DNA from 3 places in the Paenibacillus sp. fava2 genome. Region 1 is predicted to be linked to each of the others. Evidence: riboswitches for the same ligand, from Rfam matches in the RefSeq annotation. Region 1 holds a riboswitch; each other region holds the start of a gene.
What was found. A riboswitch is a leader RNA that binds a small molecule or an ion and turns the genes downstream of it on or off. The one in region 1 is predicted to bind cobalamin.
Positions count from the first base shown of each region.

Region 2: linked by a shared signal. The riboswitch ahead of AC4G46_RS02115 (anaerobic ribonucleoside triphosphate reductase) and the one ahead of AC4G46_RS04815 (S-layer homology domain-containing protein) in region 1 are both predicted to bind cobalamin.
Region 3: linked by a shared signal. The riboswitch ahead of AC4G46_RS09255 (energy-coupling factor ABC transporter permease) and the one ahead of AC4G46_RS04815 (S-layer homology domain-containing protein) in region 1 are both predicted to bind cobalamin.

Region 1 is NZ_CM177755.1:1,100,631-1,105,410, forward strand. Features, by position in the region: gene AC4G46_RS04810 (GAP1-N2 domain-containing protein) at 1-475, shown strand, start outside; cobalamin riboswitch at 1,477-1,684, shown strand; gene AC4G46_RS04815 (S-layer homology domain-containing protein) at 1,956-4,780, shown strand, end outside.
Region 2 is NZ_CM177755.1:475,071-479,850, reverse strand. Features, by position in the region: gene AC4G46_RS02120 (MTH1187 family thiamine-binding protein) at 40-354, opposite strand; cobalamin riboswitch at 715-945, shown strand; gene AC4G46_RS02115 (anaerobic ribonucleoside triphosphate reductase) at 1,284-3,269, shown strand; gene nrdG (anaerobic ribonucleoside-triphosphate reductase activating protein) at 3,266-3,781, shown strand; gene ssuE (NADPH-dependent FMN reductase) at 3,993-4,544, opposite strand.
Region 3 is NZ_CM177755.1:2,218,906-2,223,685, reverse strand. Features, by position in the region: gene cbiQ (cobalt ECF transporter T component CbiQ) at 74-856, opposite strand; gene AC4G46_RS09260 (energy-coupling factor ABC transporter substrate-binding protein) at 840-1,136, opposite strand; gene AC4G46_RS09255 (energy-coupling factor ABC transporter permease) at 1,136-1,900, opposite strand; cobalamin riboswitch at 2,081-2,269, opposite strand; gene AC4G46_RS09250 (ArsR/SmtB family transcription factor) at 2,407-3,339, shown strand; gene AC4G46_RS09245 (hypothetical protein) at 3,541-3,828, opposite strand; gene AC4G46_RS09240 (alpha-N-arabinofuranosidase) at 3,845-4,780, opposite strand, start outside.

The sequences.
Region 1 (4,780 bases):
CGCGGGTGCCGGGACGGATGGCGGCGCGGCGGATAACGCGGGAGCCGAGACAGACGGCGGCGCGGTGGACAACGCGGGTGCCGGAACGGACGGCGGCGCGGCGGACAACGCGGGTGCCGGGACAGACGGCGGCGCGGCGGACAACGCGGGTGCTGGGACAGACGGCGGCGCGGCAGTCTCGTCTCCGCCGGCTTACCAGGTCACCGTTGACCTGGAGCAGGGCGCCGTGCTTGCAGCCGGCAATATGATTACTGCCGGTAAGTACAAGCTGATTGTTCAGCCTGATCCTGCGGCGGGAGTGACCGCATCGCCGGCAGCACAGCCTTCTGCCACAGCTGAGGCCACGCCTGATGCTTCAGCTGGTACCAATAACACTGGTGACAATACCAGCGGAAGCAATACAGCGGGTGAGACAAGTACTGGCGAATCCGGCACAAACGGTGCTGGTGCAGAGAGCACTGCCGGTGCGGAGTAGCGACTATTTTTCATAATTAACTGATAAACAAATATTATAATCCTGAACAGCACAAACAGCCGGATGACGGCTTGAGTGCGTTCAGGATTTTTTTTCAGCAGAATGTGTTGGAGCTGGCAACAGAATACTGGTGCAGAGAGCAGTCAGAGTGGAGGAACGTTTTCTTGCAGACTAACTTGATCTTATTCGCAGCATATACTCTATTCTGAGCAGTACAACCATCCGCAGATGACGGGTAGCATGTTTATGTTTCTTTGCGGCCACCTGGTTGTAACTAAGTGGATTTTAGACAACTAATCTCTGCCGAAACAAGTGATGAACAGAACTAAGTGGAAATTTGCCACTTAATTCAGGCGATTTTGCTGAAATGTGTGCTTAACCAGTAAATGAAGTATCCATTTTCCAATTAATTACGCCGGAATGAGGGTTTCGGTGAAATTAAGCTGCTTTTTTCCAACTAGCTACGGCGACAAGTTTTTATAAAGTAGTCTGCGTGTGGTCGGGGTGGTCGTGTGTAAGAGTAAAGTAGTCTGCGAGTGGTTGGTCTGGTTTATGTAGGAGTGGTAGATAGTCTGTGAGAACAGGTTAGCTTGCCAGGGCGGGGAGTTTAGGCCAACTATATTGGGTTGGAACAGCCGATGTGGTTAGAGTGGTCTGTGTAAAAGTAAAAGGTAGTCTGCAAGGACAGGTTAGCTCACGTGGCAGGTAGTTTGAGTTAGAGTAGCTTAAGTGCTTGGGCAGACTTCATGCTTTGTGTAGTCCTTATGGCTAGTGGTTGTCTGGTCTAGGTAGGAGCAGAAGGTAGTCTGCGCAGATAAGGTGGTTGCCAATTAAGAGCAGTCCGCATATACACCGCCCCTTCTGACACAAGCGGCTGGTTGAAGCAAGCTCTGTGCAGCTTTATTCCGCCGCTAATAGCTGACATGGGATGGAATGAGATTGTAACAGCTTTTCTATGGACATAGAGGGAAATAGTAGATATGATTATGAATATTAAAATTTAATAAGCTATTGAAAAGGGTGCGCGTTCTTGTGTTTCATAGAACCGCTTAATAGGGAAGGCCGGTGCAAGTCCGGCGCGGTCCCGCCACTGTAAATGCAGAGCGACTCCTGCGGATGCGCCACTGTCCGGCTGTTTATGCTGACGGGAAGGCAAAGGGGAAGCGATGAGGCATAAGCCAGGAGACCTGCCTTTTTTCATGGACGTTTCACTTCTTCGTGGGGTAAGAATGCGGAACACATGCAGATGAACTGCGGCTTAGAGCAGATGCGCGCCTTGCAGAAGGTACGCCTGCTGATGGCCGGCCTGTGAGCAGCAAGCTCAGCTTACAAGCTGTCCAGCCGTTAATTTGTATTCTTCCCGGCCGCCCTTAACAGGGCGGTTTTTATGTTGGGCAAGTGAGGCTGCGGGGGAATCCCAGTCCGTGCTGCTAACTGCACTATTTGTACGATCATTCTATTAACAGAAAAGGGGTTAACAATGAAGAAGAAATTCTCTGCCAGGTATTGGCGGCTTGGCCTGGCTTTATTGCTGGTTATCTCGATTATTGGAGGCGCTGTTGTTCCCTCCGGACAAAGCTATGCAGCCGCTGATTCAGCGGTGCAAAGTGCTGAACGTGTAACAGATGCTGTGTATGCAGCAGACGCTTCCTCCTCGGAACTGCCGGTTACTCTGGAGGCAGTAGCGCAAAATGGACAAGTTACTGTAAAAGAGGCCACCTATAAAACTGCCGAATATATTTTGGGCAGCGGTGTGACATCGGAATGGCAGGCCATCGGGCTGGCCCAGGCCGGCTATACCGTACCTGACAGCTATGTGCAGGCACTTGAACAAAAGGTGAAGGCTGCCGGCGGAAGCTTTTCCAGTGTAACGGATTATGCCCGGATCGTGCTCGCAGTAAAGGCTGCCGGCGCTGATCCGGAGAATTATGCCGGTACCGGCACCACTGCAGGCTACAATCTGATTGAGAAAATTTATAACAATACCAGAATCAGCGGGCAGACCCTGAATGCCCCGGTATATGCGCTGCTCGCACTGGATTCCGGTAATTATACCATTCCGGGCGATGCGAAATGGACCAAATCTGCGCTGCTCGGCGAGATTTTGTCCAAGCAGAATGCGGATGGCGGTTTTACCCTGTCCTCAGGTGCAAGCGACCCGGATATGACAGCAATGGCTTTGACGGCGCTGGCTGCACACCGGAATGAACCGGGCGTAGCGACAGCCGGACAGAAGGCGGTAGCCTGGTTATCCGCTGCGCAGGACAGCAAAGGCGGATACGGCGACAACAGTGAAAGTGCTGCCCAGGTTATTATTGGTTTGACCTCCTTTGGCATAGATCCGTCAGGAGCTGAGTTTACCAAAGCAGAAGGAGATCTGACCGGAAGACTGCTGAGCTTCTTTACAGCCGGCGGAGGTTTTGCCCATAACGAAGGCGGGAAGGTCAATGCGTATGCTACCGAACAAGGTCTGCAGGCGCTGGTTGCCTATAATCTGTTCAGCGGCGGAAGCAACGGGAAGCTGTATGATTTTACTAAACCGGCAGCGCAGAATCCGCTTGTATATGTACCGCTTGTAATTGAAGGACCTCAGGGTACGCTGGGCCAAGGGAATGCCTATGCAGGCAATGCCCTCGAAGCGCTGGAGAAGGTTGCTGCCCAGAACGGGCTGGCGCTTACGAATCCGTCCGGCAATTATGTTACGGCCATCGGCAATGTAGCTGCGGGAATGTTCGGCGGCTGGGATGGCTGGAGCTATGCTGTCGTCCGCGGAGGACAGTGGCTGTATCCGGATGTAGGCATGAAGGATTTCAGCCTCAAGAGCTCTGACCGGATTGTCGTCTATTACGGGGGTGCTGATACCCAGCTTGTTGAATCAGTGACTTTGTCCAAGGCGCAGCCAGGGGAAGATGAGGCTTTTGACGTCACGGTTACTCAGATTACATGGGTCTGGGATAACGCTACGTTTACTTCAAAGCCGGTGACTTCAAAAGCTGCCGGGGTCGAGGTCACGATCGGCAGTCAAAAGGCTGTTACGGATCAGAACGGGCTGGCGGCGTTTAAAGACGGATTGGCGGAAGGAAGCTATACGCTGACCGTAACCGGTTATGCTGCCGGCAAGGCCCCGGCGTTAGTCAGATATACTCAGGCTGTTACAGTAGTTTCCGGAAACGCAGCTGCCCATCTGACGGTCGAAGGACCGGAAGGCATGGTGGCAGAGGGAACGCTGAAAGCCGCAAATGCACTTGCTGCGCTGAAAAAACTGACTGCTGCACAGGACATCCCGCTGCAGATTACGGATTCCGCCTACGGCAGCTATGTGTCCGGCATTGCCGGGATCACGAATGGAACCTATGACGGCTACTGGAATTTTGTAGTCTACCGCGGCGGAGAATGGATCTACCCTAGCGTGGGTATGGGAGATTTCAAGCTGCAGCAATCGGACCGGGTACTGGTCTATTTTGCCGGAACCGGTACGCAGATTGTCGATTCGGTAACAGTAACTCCGCAGCAGCCGAAGCCGGATGAAGCATTCACGGTTAAGGTTATCCAGAAGCAGTGGGTGTGGAACAGCGCAACATTCACAAGTGACCCAGTGGTTTCACCGGCTGCAGGCGTTCAGGTGACCATTGGCGGAACGGCGGTAACAACGGACAGTAACGGCGTTGCTGTATTTGAACAAGGCTTGTCTGCAAAAATATACACGCTGGCAGTAACCGGCTACGTCAAAGGAGCTGCCCCAAAGGTTGCCCGCTACGCGGAGTCCCTGAAGGTAGCCCCGGGAAATGTTACAGCCAGCCTGGCGATAGAAGGACCGCAGGGGGTTATGGCCGAGGGCAGGCTTGAGGCGTTCAACGCTTACGATGCCCTGCAGCAGCTGGCTGCTTCCGGCAGCCTTGCACTGCAAAGCACGGAGTCTGCATACGGTATTTTTGTGTCTGGCATTGGCGGTGTTGAGAACGGCACTTACAATCAGCAGGATTACTGGGCCTTCGCCGTATTGCGCGGCGGGGAGTGGATTTCACCGGATGTAGGGCTGAATGACTTTGTACTTGAGCCGTCTGATCATGTGCTCGTGTACTATGCAGGGAATAATACGCAGGTAGTGCATTCGCTGGCCGTATCGCCTTCGCAGCCGAAGACAGGCGAGGCTTTCACGGTTGCAGTTGAACAGAAAAAATGGGTCTGGAACAATACAACCTTTACGATGGACCCGGTTGTTTCTCCGGCTGCTGGCGTACAGGTCAGCATTGGCGGAAAAACTGTAACAACGGACGAGAAAGGTGTGGCTTCCTTCAACCAGGG
Region 2 (4,780 bases), 630 kb from region 1:
AACTTTTGGCGAAATTCGCCAAGACTCTTTTATCCTGCGCTACACCTGACCGTCCTGCAGCTTCTGCTCGACCGACTGCAGCTTGCTGCGGCTTGTGGAAGGCTTGTCACGGCGGTCATCAATCTTGAGTGAAGTGGATACACGCTGTGCCCCGGCATTGAACGGAGACTCGTGCAGCGCCTCTACAGCCGCCAGAATTCTGGATACCGGACCCTCGATAATCGTTCCCATGGAGGTCAGCTCAAAGGTAATTCCCTCCACCGTCTGCAGCACGCGCTGCATGTCAGCCACATAGCTGCTCAGACTGGTACTGCCTGTGCCGATCGGAATGACTGTAACTTCACCAATTGCCATCGTTAGATCCCTCCTGACAAAAATTTGTGGCCTTTAATCACCTTCATTGTAGCAACTCCACAGTTCTGCCACAAATTTAGCCACAAAAAATTCATCATTCTCCCTCTACATAAACCCTATACCACCGCTAAGCCGGTCTCTGTAAATCTAGTGTCAGAATCACTAGATTTATGGAGTCTTTGTGGCAGCTTTTCGGACAATTTATGAATCCTGCCGGCCTCCATTTAGCATCAGGCTGTGGATTACCTGTGGACTAGTTGTGGATCACCTGTGAGTAAGCGGGCTGAAGCCGCTCCCCGCGCGGCTTTGTAAATAATGGTTTACAAACACAATATATTGGGGTATTTTTATATTCATCAACCAAATATAGTGGAAGCAGGTGCTTTACTCTTGATAAGAGAGTACAAGCTTAATAGGGAAGCGCGGTGCAAATCCGCTGCGGTCCCGCCACTGTAACCGGATTGCCCGCCGGGAGAACACTTCCTGTCAGGCGCACCCACGGCATAGGCCACTGGAGGGCGGACAAGCCCCCGGGAAGGAGCCGCTGGATGAACCGGGAGCCAGGAGACCTGCCTGTTTCCGGGCACCATTATTGACCCCTGCGAGGAACAGGAGAGGTGTCCGTATGCGGCCTGCAGCAGCAGAATCAGCCTACCCGGATGACCGGGACATCAGGCTGCCGATACCTGAGGACGATAGTCCCTATTGCCTTCAGGTATCGGCTTCTGCAAAGGATAAGAAGGCAGATCATGCCCCTTCTCCTGACACCCAGACCTCTGGCAAATATCCGCTTATACGGGTATTTAGAACGCATCCGGGCATTTTCCGCCTCCAAGGCGGGAGGTGCCTTTTTACTGGGCTCAGACAGACTACATATTGAGGATTAAATAGATTTAACGGACCACTATACCGAGAGGAGAGAGTTACATATGACGCTGCTGGAGAAACGGCACAATAGCGGACAAGCTGCACAGGAGGTTCTTCTGAATGAATTGATACATTTAGGCCGGGACATTATCGACAGCGCCGATCTGGATCTGCTGCGTGAGAATGCGAACCTGAACGGAGAAAGCTTTTCCGGAAAAATGAGTAAATTCGGCAGTGAATATTCCAAATGGTATGCCCGCAATTTCACCATGCCGCCGCAGCTCGTACAGGCAACGCTCGATAACGTCGTTTATGTCCATGACCTGGACCAATACGCTATCGGAACAACCAACTGCATCTTCATTCCGTTCGAGCGCCTGCTGCGCGAAGGCTTCAACACCGGCAACGGCAGCGTCCGCCCTCCTAACTCGATTATGACGGCAATGTCGCTGGTGGCGATAATCTTCCAGTCCCAGCAGAATGCCCAGTACGGCGGCGTATCCGCCAACAAAATTGACTTTGACCTTGCGCCATATGTGACCAAATCCTTCGCCAAGCTGTTCCGCAAGGGTCTTGGCTACTTTGAGGAAGGCGAGGCAAGCGAAATCGCCGGAGAGATCACGATGAGCCGCAGCGATCTGGCTGAGCAGTATCCGCGCTCCTTCCGCTTCGCACAGAAAGAGACCGAGATCGAAACGCTGCAGGCTGCAGAGAGTATGATCCACAACCTGAATACGATGTCCAGCCGCTCGGGCGGACAGATTCCTTTTACCAGCATCAACTACGGCACCTGCACTTCACCGGAAGGCCAACTGGTTATCAGCTCCCTGCTGACCGCAACGATGAACGGCCTGGGCAGCGGTGAAACGCCGGTGTTCCCGATCCAGATATTCAAATGCAAGCAGGGCGTTAACCAGCAGCAGGGTGACCCGAACTACGAGCTGTTCCTGAAGGCGGCTGAATGCTCGGCCCGCAGACTGTATCCGAACTTCGCCAACCTGGATGCGCCGCTCAATCTGCAGTACTATGATCCGGCTGATCCGGATACAGAATTCGCAACCATGGGCTGCCGCACGCGTGTGCTCGGCGACCGTTTTGGACGTAATCACTGCTCCGGCAAGGGCAACCTGTCCTTTAACACACTGAACCTGGTCCGTCTCGGGCTGGCCCACGGCACCATTACCGGACGCCGGCTGGCGGCTGATGAAGAAGGCTTTTACGATGACCTCAACCACTATATGGACATTGCGCTGGAAGGCCTGCTGCACCGTTTCCGCATCCAGGCTGCCCAAAAGGCCAAAGCCTCCGATTTCATGATGCGTGAGGGCGTATGGGAAGGCGGCGAGGCGCTCGCTCCCGAGGATATCGTAGGAGATTTGCTCAAGCACGGCAGTCTCTCCCTCGGCTTCATCGGGATGGCAGAATGCATGAAGGCAATGTACGGCAAGCACCACGGCGAGGACATGGAGGTTCACGCCAAAGCACTGGCCATCGTCCGCCACATGCGTGAATATTGCGACCGCAAGAGCGATGAGCTGGATCTGAACATCACGCTGTTCGCTACACCGGCTGAAGGCCTGTCCGGCAAATTCACCAAGGTGGACCGCAAGGTACTTGGATCGATCCCGGGCGTAACTGACCGTGAATACTACACGAACTCATTCCATATTCCTGTGTACCATGAGCTTGGCGCAGCCCAGAAGATCAGCCTGGAAGCTCCGTTCCATGAATACTGCAATGCCGGCGCGATCTCTTATGTAGAGCTGAACGGGAATGCGCGGAGCAATCCGGCAGCTTTTGTCAAAATCATCAAGTACGCGCTGGAGCAGCAAATCAGCTATTTCAGCATCAACCACCCGATTGACCGCTGCTCCGGCTGCGGCTATGAAGGGGTTATCGGTACCAACTGCCCTTCCTGTGGCGTTCATGAACATGACGTGCATATCCGCCGGCTGCGCCGGGTAACCGGATATCTGACCGGCGACTACCAGACCCGCTTCAACGCCGCCAAGCAGGCTGAAGTGAGAGACCGCATCAAGCATCTATGAATATCTGCGGCTATTATCCGGAGTCTATAAATGAAGGAGAGGGCATGCGGGCGGTTATCTTTATAAGCGGCTGCCGCCACCGCTGCCCCGGCTGTTTCAATCCGAAGACCTGGAACTTCAATTTCGGCGAGCCGTTCACGCTGGAGCGGCAGCGCGAGATTATTGCCGAAATGGCTGCCAATCCGCTGCTGGACGGACTGACGCTGGCGGGCGGCGATCCTTTTTTCTCCGCTGATGAGGCCTCCGGCTTCCTCCGTGAGCTCCGCGCCGAGCTGCCGGACTTCCCGGTCTGGATTTATACCGGCTACACGTACGAAGAGCTGACCGCTGCTCCGGGCTCCCCGGAGTGGAACCTGCTGGCCATGTGCCAGGTTGTCATCGACGGCCGGTTTGTCGAAGAGCTCAAGGACACTACGCTCCCTTACCGGGGCAGCAGCAACCAACGGATTATTGATATCCCGGCCAGCCTGGCCGGCAGCGAGGTTGTGCATTGGCAGCCGGCGGTGCTGTAAGCTGCGTAAGACGCTATTCCAGATCAAACCAGGGCTTATGGAAGGTTTATATTCTCACCGTGGCTGCAGCATTCTGCTGGCGGAATAAGGCATTCTATTGTATTTTGTACACATTCAAAAAGCTCAAAAGCCCCGTACCGCCGGATTTCCGGCAGTGCGGGGCTTTGCTGTAGCAGCAGCTGTATCTCAGCAGCTTCAATAGATTGCGTAACTAGACCGTTTTACGCGCAGCCTTCGCCGCGGTCTCTTCCGCCAGCTCCTCAAGCACACTGTTCAGGCGCAGCTTGAGCTCGTCGGCCAGCTCAACGACACCCTGGTCGTTGCGCACCGCCTGGGAATCAACAGCGTATACGCCGCCCAGAATATGGCGGGCACCCAATACGGACAGTACAGGCTTGAGCGCATAGTCAATCGCCAGCAGATGCGCAAGGCTGCCGCCCATGAAGAGCGGAAGTGCGATTTTGCCGGCCAGGCCTTTTTGCGGGACCAGATCAAGGAAGGTTTTGAGTACACCTGTGTAAGAAGCCTTATATACCGGACTGACAACAATTACGGCATCCGCTTCGGCTACGAGCCCGTTGGCTTTGACAATAGCCTCACTCTCGAACTTGGTATGGATCAGGTCTTCTGCCGGAAGCTCGGCTACATTAATCCGTTCCACTTCAAAACCGCGCCCCCGCAGATCCGCCTCTGCATATTCAATGACCGCGTTAATCCGCGATACCAGGGACGGCGTCCCGTTGATAACAACTATTTTGGCCACATCTGCACCTCTTCTGCTATAGTTTATAAGAACATATGCCGCTCATCGCGGTCTAAAATACTTTAAATTATTAATAATCCTATCAAAAAGGACGGAATATTGTCAAACCTCAAAATGTGCCCATCCCGTCATCCTCATGCTTGCCGTTATCCTACTGCCCTGCGGCCAAAGTATATTTCAAAAAGCCCGTTTTTCATCCCATTGCTTGCGTGTGCCTGTTTTCTGGGATATAATGA
Region 3 (4,780 bases), 1.1 Mb from region 1:
CCGGGCCTATCCCGGCTGAATGATTTGCTGTGCGGAATCTCCCGGGCCTTACAGCCCTCCGCTTGCGCGTCTTCTAATGACTTACAATCCACCACTGCGCGAGCAGCAGCAACACAATGCCCGCGTAGGCCTGCAAAGAATATTTAAGCGGTACCGGCCGCGCCACATAAGGGGGCAGCATGATCTCCCCGGTAAATCCGCGGGCTGTCAGCCCCTGGGACAGCCCGTAATAACGGCGCATCGTACCGGCAAACAAGGCTCCTGCCATTTCAGCAGTCTCACGCAGCCTGTCCCGGAAGCCCCTTTTCCCGCCGCGCAGTGTCCGTGCCAGCAGCATGCCCTGCGCCGTATCCCCGAGTATGAACAGGAAACGGTACATAATCAGCATCAGCTCCAGCACAATCTGCGGCATCCGCAGCCTGCGGAGCACTTGAAGAAGCTCATGGAACGGCGTTGTAAAAATAAGGAACAGAAAACAGCTCATGCAGGCGGCCACCCTTGCCAGCAGAAGTCCGGCACGCTGTAGCCCGTCCTCCGTGATGTACAGCGGCAGTGCCGGAAGCTGAATAAGGCCCACTTGCTGGCCGCCTGCAGAATGACCGAATTCCAGCAGCAGCGCCGGCATGCTCATAACGCAGAACAGCAGCGCCGTACCGGACAACAGCCCGTAGACACGCAGCGGAATTTGGGCATAGACTGTACACCATACCATCATCCAGACCGTAATCCCGGCCTGCAGTACCGGATGCAGCGTGCAGGCAAGGACGAACATCAGTGCAGCGAACAGGCTTTTCCACATGGGAGACAGCAGGCGCAGTGCATTCATGGATACACAGGCATCAATTCTTCTGATCATTCAGCTTCTGCCGGTCCTGCCTGCCTCTCAGCAGTCCTATGGTGTACCCGATCACTCCCGCTCCGATTGCCGCCTGCAGCGCAAACAGCATGCTCTCTGTTTCACCCGGCAGCTCCGTCAGCGGTCCGAACCAGGGCTTATAGTCCGGGGCAATCTCGGTGATTATTCCCTCCGCGGCATCATCGGCTCCGCCGAACTCCCCGTTCACAAACAGCAGCGGCAGCACCACCAGAAGGACAACCGCAAGCAGCATCAGCCCGTTTTTCCATATGCTTTTCATTACAGGCTCCCCCCTTTCGTTTGCCGCTTGAGCAGTGACAGCTCATTCGGACTGTATGACTTCAGCCAGTTCCACAGCAGCACCGTCAGCAGCCCCTCGCTTACCGCCAGCGGAATCTGGGTTATTGCAAAAATCCCGCCGAATTTCATCAATGAAGCAACCACACCACCGTCTGCCGCCGGAAAAGCAACAGCCAGCTGAAACGATGTCACCACATAGGTCATCAGATCTGCGGCCGCAGCGGCACAGAATACGGCCAGCTTTTCACGGTCGCCGGATTTCATGATCAGCCTGTACACCGCATAGCCGGCAAACGGTCCGGCCACCGCCATCGAAAAAGCATTTGCCCCGAGTGTCGTTATGCCGCCGTGCGCCAGCAATAACGCCTGGAACAGCAGCACTACCGAGCCGATCACACTCATTGGCACCGGCCCCAGCATGATTGCGCCGAGGCCTGTCCCGGTCGGGTGGGAGCTGCTGCCGGTGACGGAGGGCATTTTGAGCGCCGACAGCACAAAGGTGAATGCCCCGGACAAGCCGAGCAGCAGCTTCAGCTCCGGGTTATCCCTGGTCATTTGGTTCAGCCTGACAATGCCCAGCACAAAAAACGGGATAAACACTGCCCACCAGAAAACAGCCCAGCCTACAGGTAAAAATCCCTCCATGATGTGCATCGCTGCCGCCGTGCCCGGTTCATTCAGCAAAAAATAGACGGTAAATCCCGCGATCAGCGCTGCAAAACGCCAAATTCCGCTTTTCCCCATACCTTTTCCCCTTCCAAAATCACTGTTTTGTACAGCAGCAGACCAAAAACTCCCGCCCTTTGAGGGGCGGGAGTATATGTACGTCATCAGGTATGCAAAAGAGAGCCCTCTGCCTGCAGCAGTGCCGGACATCCTCGATTCCTGAACCTATTCGTACACCGCTCCTATCCGCGTAGAGTCGTGGTGTGCGCTTACAAGGTAGGTCTCCTGGCTCGAAATCATAACGCCCTGCCCCGTCTTCCCCGGTACTTGCCCGAGTGACATGCTGGAGCCTGGCTCTTTCTTACAGTGGCGGGACCGCTCGGGAGTTGCACCCGATTCCCTGTTACCCCTTGCTCTGGCAAGGGCACCTTGTTCGCTTGCTATTTTATCGAGTACATTATAATAATCTGCGTGCAAGCTTGTCTGTGATAAAAGTGAACCGGAAGCTTTCTTTGATTTGGCTTGTGTAAAATCGCCTTAACTAATATAATTATTAATTAATTAACATGTAACGGAGGTTCACCATGAAACTTGATCTTACCGAAGACTCTCTGCCGGTCTATGAAGCCTTATCCAGTGCAGTACGCCTGCACATGCTCCGGCTGCTTGCGGTACAGCCGATGAACGTCAAGGAGCTGGCCGGTGCAGTGAATCTCAGCAGTGCCATCATGACGATGCATGTGCGCAAGCTGGAGGCGGCCGGGCTGATTACTACCCATATGGCTCCCGGAAAGAGCGGGCTGCAGAAGATTTGCTCCCTTGCGGCCGAGCGGGCTGAGATTCTCTTCCCGGCCCCGGACAAAACAGAGCGTAAAGCCCACCGCAAGGAGATTCCTGTCGGACATTACTCCGACTTCCAGATTGAACCGACCTGCGGCCTTGCCACCACCACACAGGTGATTGGCAGCTTCGACGATCCGCGCTACTTCTGGGATATGGAGCGGATGAATGCCGGCATTCTCTGGTTCGGTAAAGGCTTTGTCGAATACAAAATTCCCAATTTCCTGTTATCCAGCCAGCAGCCGGAGGAGCTTGTGGTTACAATGGAAATCGCCTCCGAGGCACCGTCGATCAATAATAACTGGCCTTCGGACATCACCTTTACCCTGAACGGCACTGTGCTCGGCTTCTGGACGAGTCCAGGCGACTACGGGGACAGCCGCGGCAAGTATACCCCCTCCTGGTGGCCTGCGCTTACCAACCAGTACGGGCTGCTGAAGCAGCTGCGCATAACGCCGAAGGGAACCTTTATGGACGGCCTCAAGCTCTCGGATATTACGCTCGATCAAGTCGGCATCCGTGACAAGCAATGGACCTTCCGCCTCTCGGTTGAGGAGGATGCCGAGCATATCGGCGGACTCACCCTGTTCGGCAAAGGCTTCGGCAACTACAACGACGATCTGGTCGTTGAGCTGTTCTATACGGATGGCGCAGCCCTTGCCGAACCAGCCGGTTAACTCACCGGCAAGAAATATATTACAGCGGTAACTGTCCGCTGCGCCCCGGCTGCAGCGGAACCTCTGCAATAATACAACACACAAAAAAGCGGCAGCCGCGGACGTATCTCCTCGTCCATGACTGCCGCTGCTTTGCATTATGCGGATTGCCGCCCGCATGTTTAGGTCTTTGCCCGTGAGACCGTTTGCCGGCTGGGCAGCCTATGCTCCCGCAGGTGCAGGCATAGGCTGCCACAGTCCGCCCCCCGGCAGGGGACAGCCGCGCGCCTTCAGGCGGGCAACGACCGGAATGATGCAGCCGCAGGCTGTACAGGTCACGCCGTCCTGCAGCTTGGGACATGCTGTGCAGATTGCGTAACGTGCGGCATATACCTCCTCCGGGGCGGTATTATCCGGATTAAACATGGAGGACGCCAGAATCCGGGCAATCTGCGCCTCCGTAACCTTGTATTCTTCCCGGCAGCCCTTGCAGGCAGAAGCTGTGCTCATCCCAGGATCACCTTCTTCAGGCTTTCGGCTTAATGGCCAGTACAGTCACCGACATCGGAGCCAGTTCCACGCTGATTATGCCGTCTTCCAGGCTGAAGGCCGTGAACGGCTGCGGAGCCACCGCTTCCGGATCACTGAAGGTATTGTGCGCATCAATAGAGGCTCCGGCCAGCGTTGTGCCGGTAATTTCTACCTCCCGGCCGGCCAGTCCGCGCAGCTCAAGCGGCAGCTTGGCCGCTGCTGCATGATTCAGGTTGCACAGGCTCACATGAATCACGCCATCTGCGTTGACAGAAGCGGATGCGGACACTTCCGGAATTTCGCTGCCCTCGAAGCTGTATACTCCACTCTCCAGAGCCAGATCCAGCAGCTGCGCATCCTGATGCACCTTGTACATGTTGAATACATGGTACGTAGGGGTCAGGATCATTTTATCTCCTTCGGTAAGAATAACAGCCTGCAGCACGTTGATGGTCTGGGCAATATTCGCCATGCGCACCCGGTCGCTGTGCTTGTGGAAAATATTCAGCGTCAGTCCGGCCACCAGCGCATCGCGGATCGAGTTCTGCTGGTACAGGAAGCCCGGATTGGTGCCCGGCTCCACATCATACCAGGTCCCCCATTCATCGACGATCAGGCCGACACGCTTCTCCGGATCATACTTATCCATAATAACGCTGTGGCGGGTAACCAGCTCATCCATGCGAAGCGCCGCTTTCAGAGTGGAGAACCACTCCTTGGCTTCAAACCCGGTAGCCGCGCCCTTGTTGTTCCATTCACCTGTCGGGATTGTGTAATAATGCAGGGTCAGCGAGTCCATGAACCGGGTTGCTTCACGCATGAGCACTTCCGTCCAGTTGTAATCATCCACATTTGCGCCGCAGGCAATCCGGTGGATCTTGTTGTCACCATAATTGCGCACATAAGTCTGGTAACGGCGGTACAGATCGGC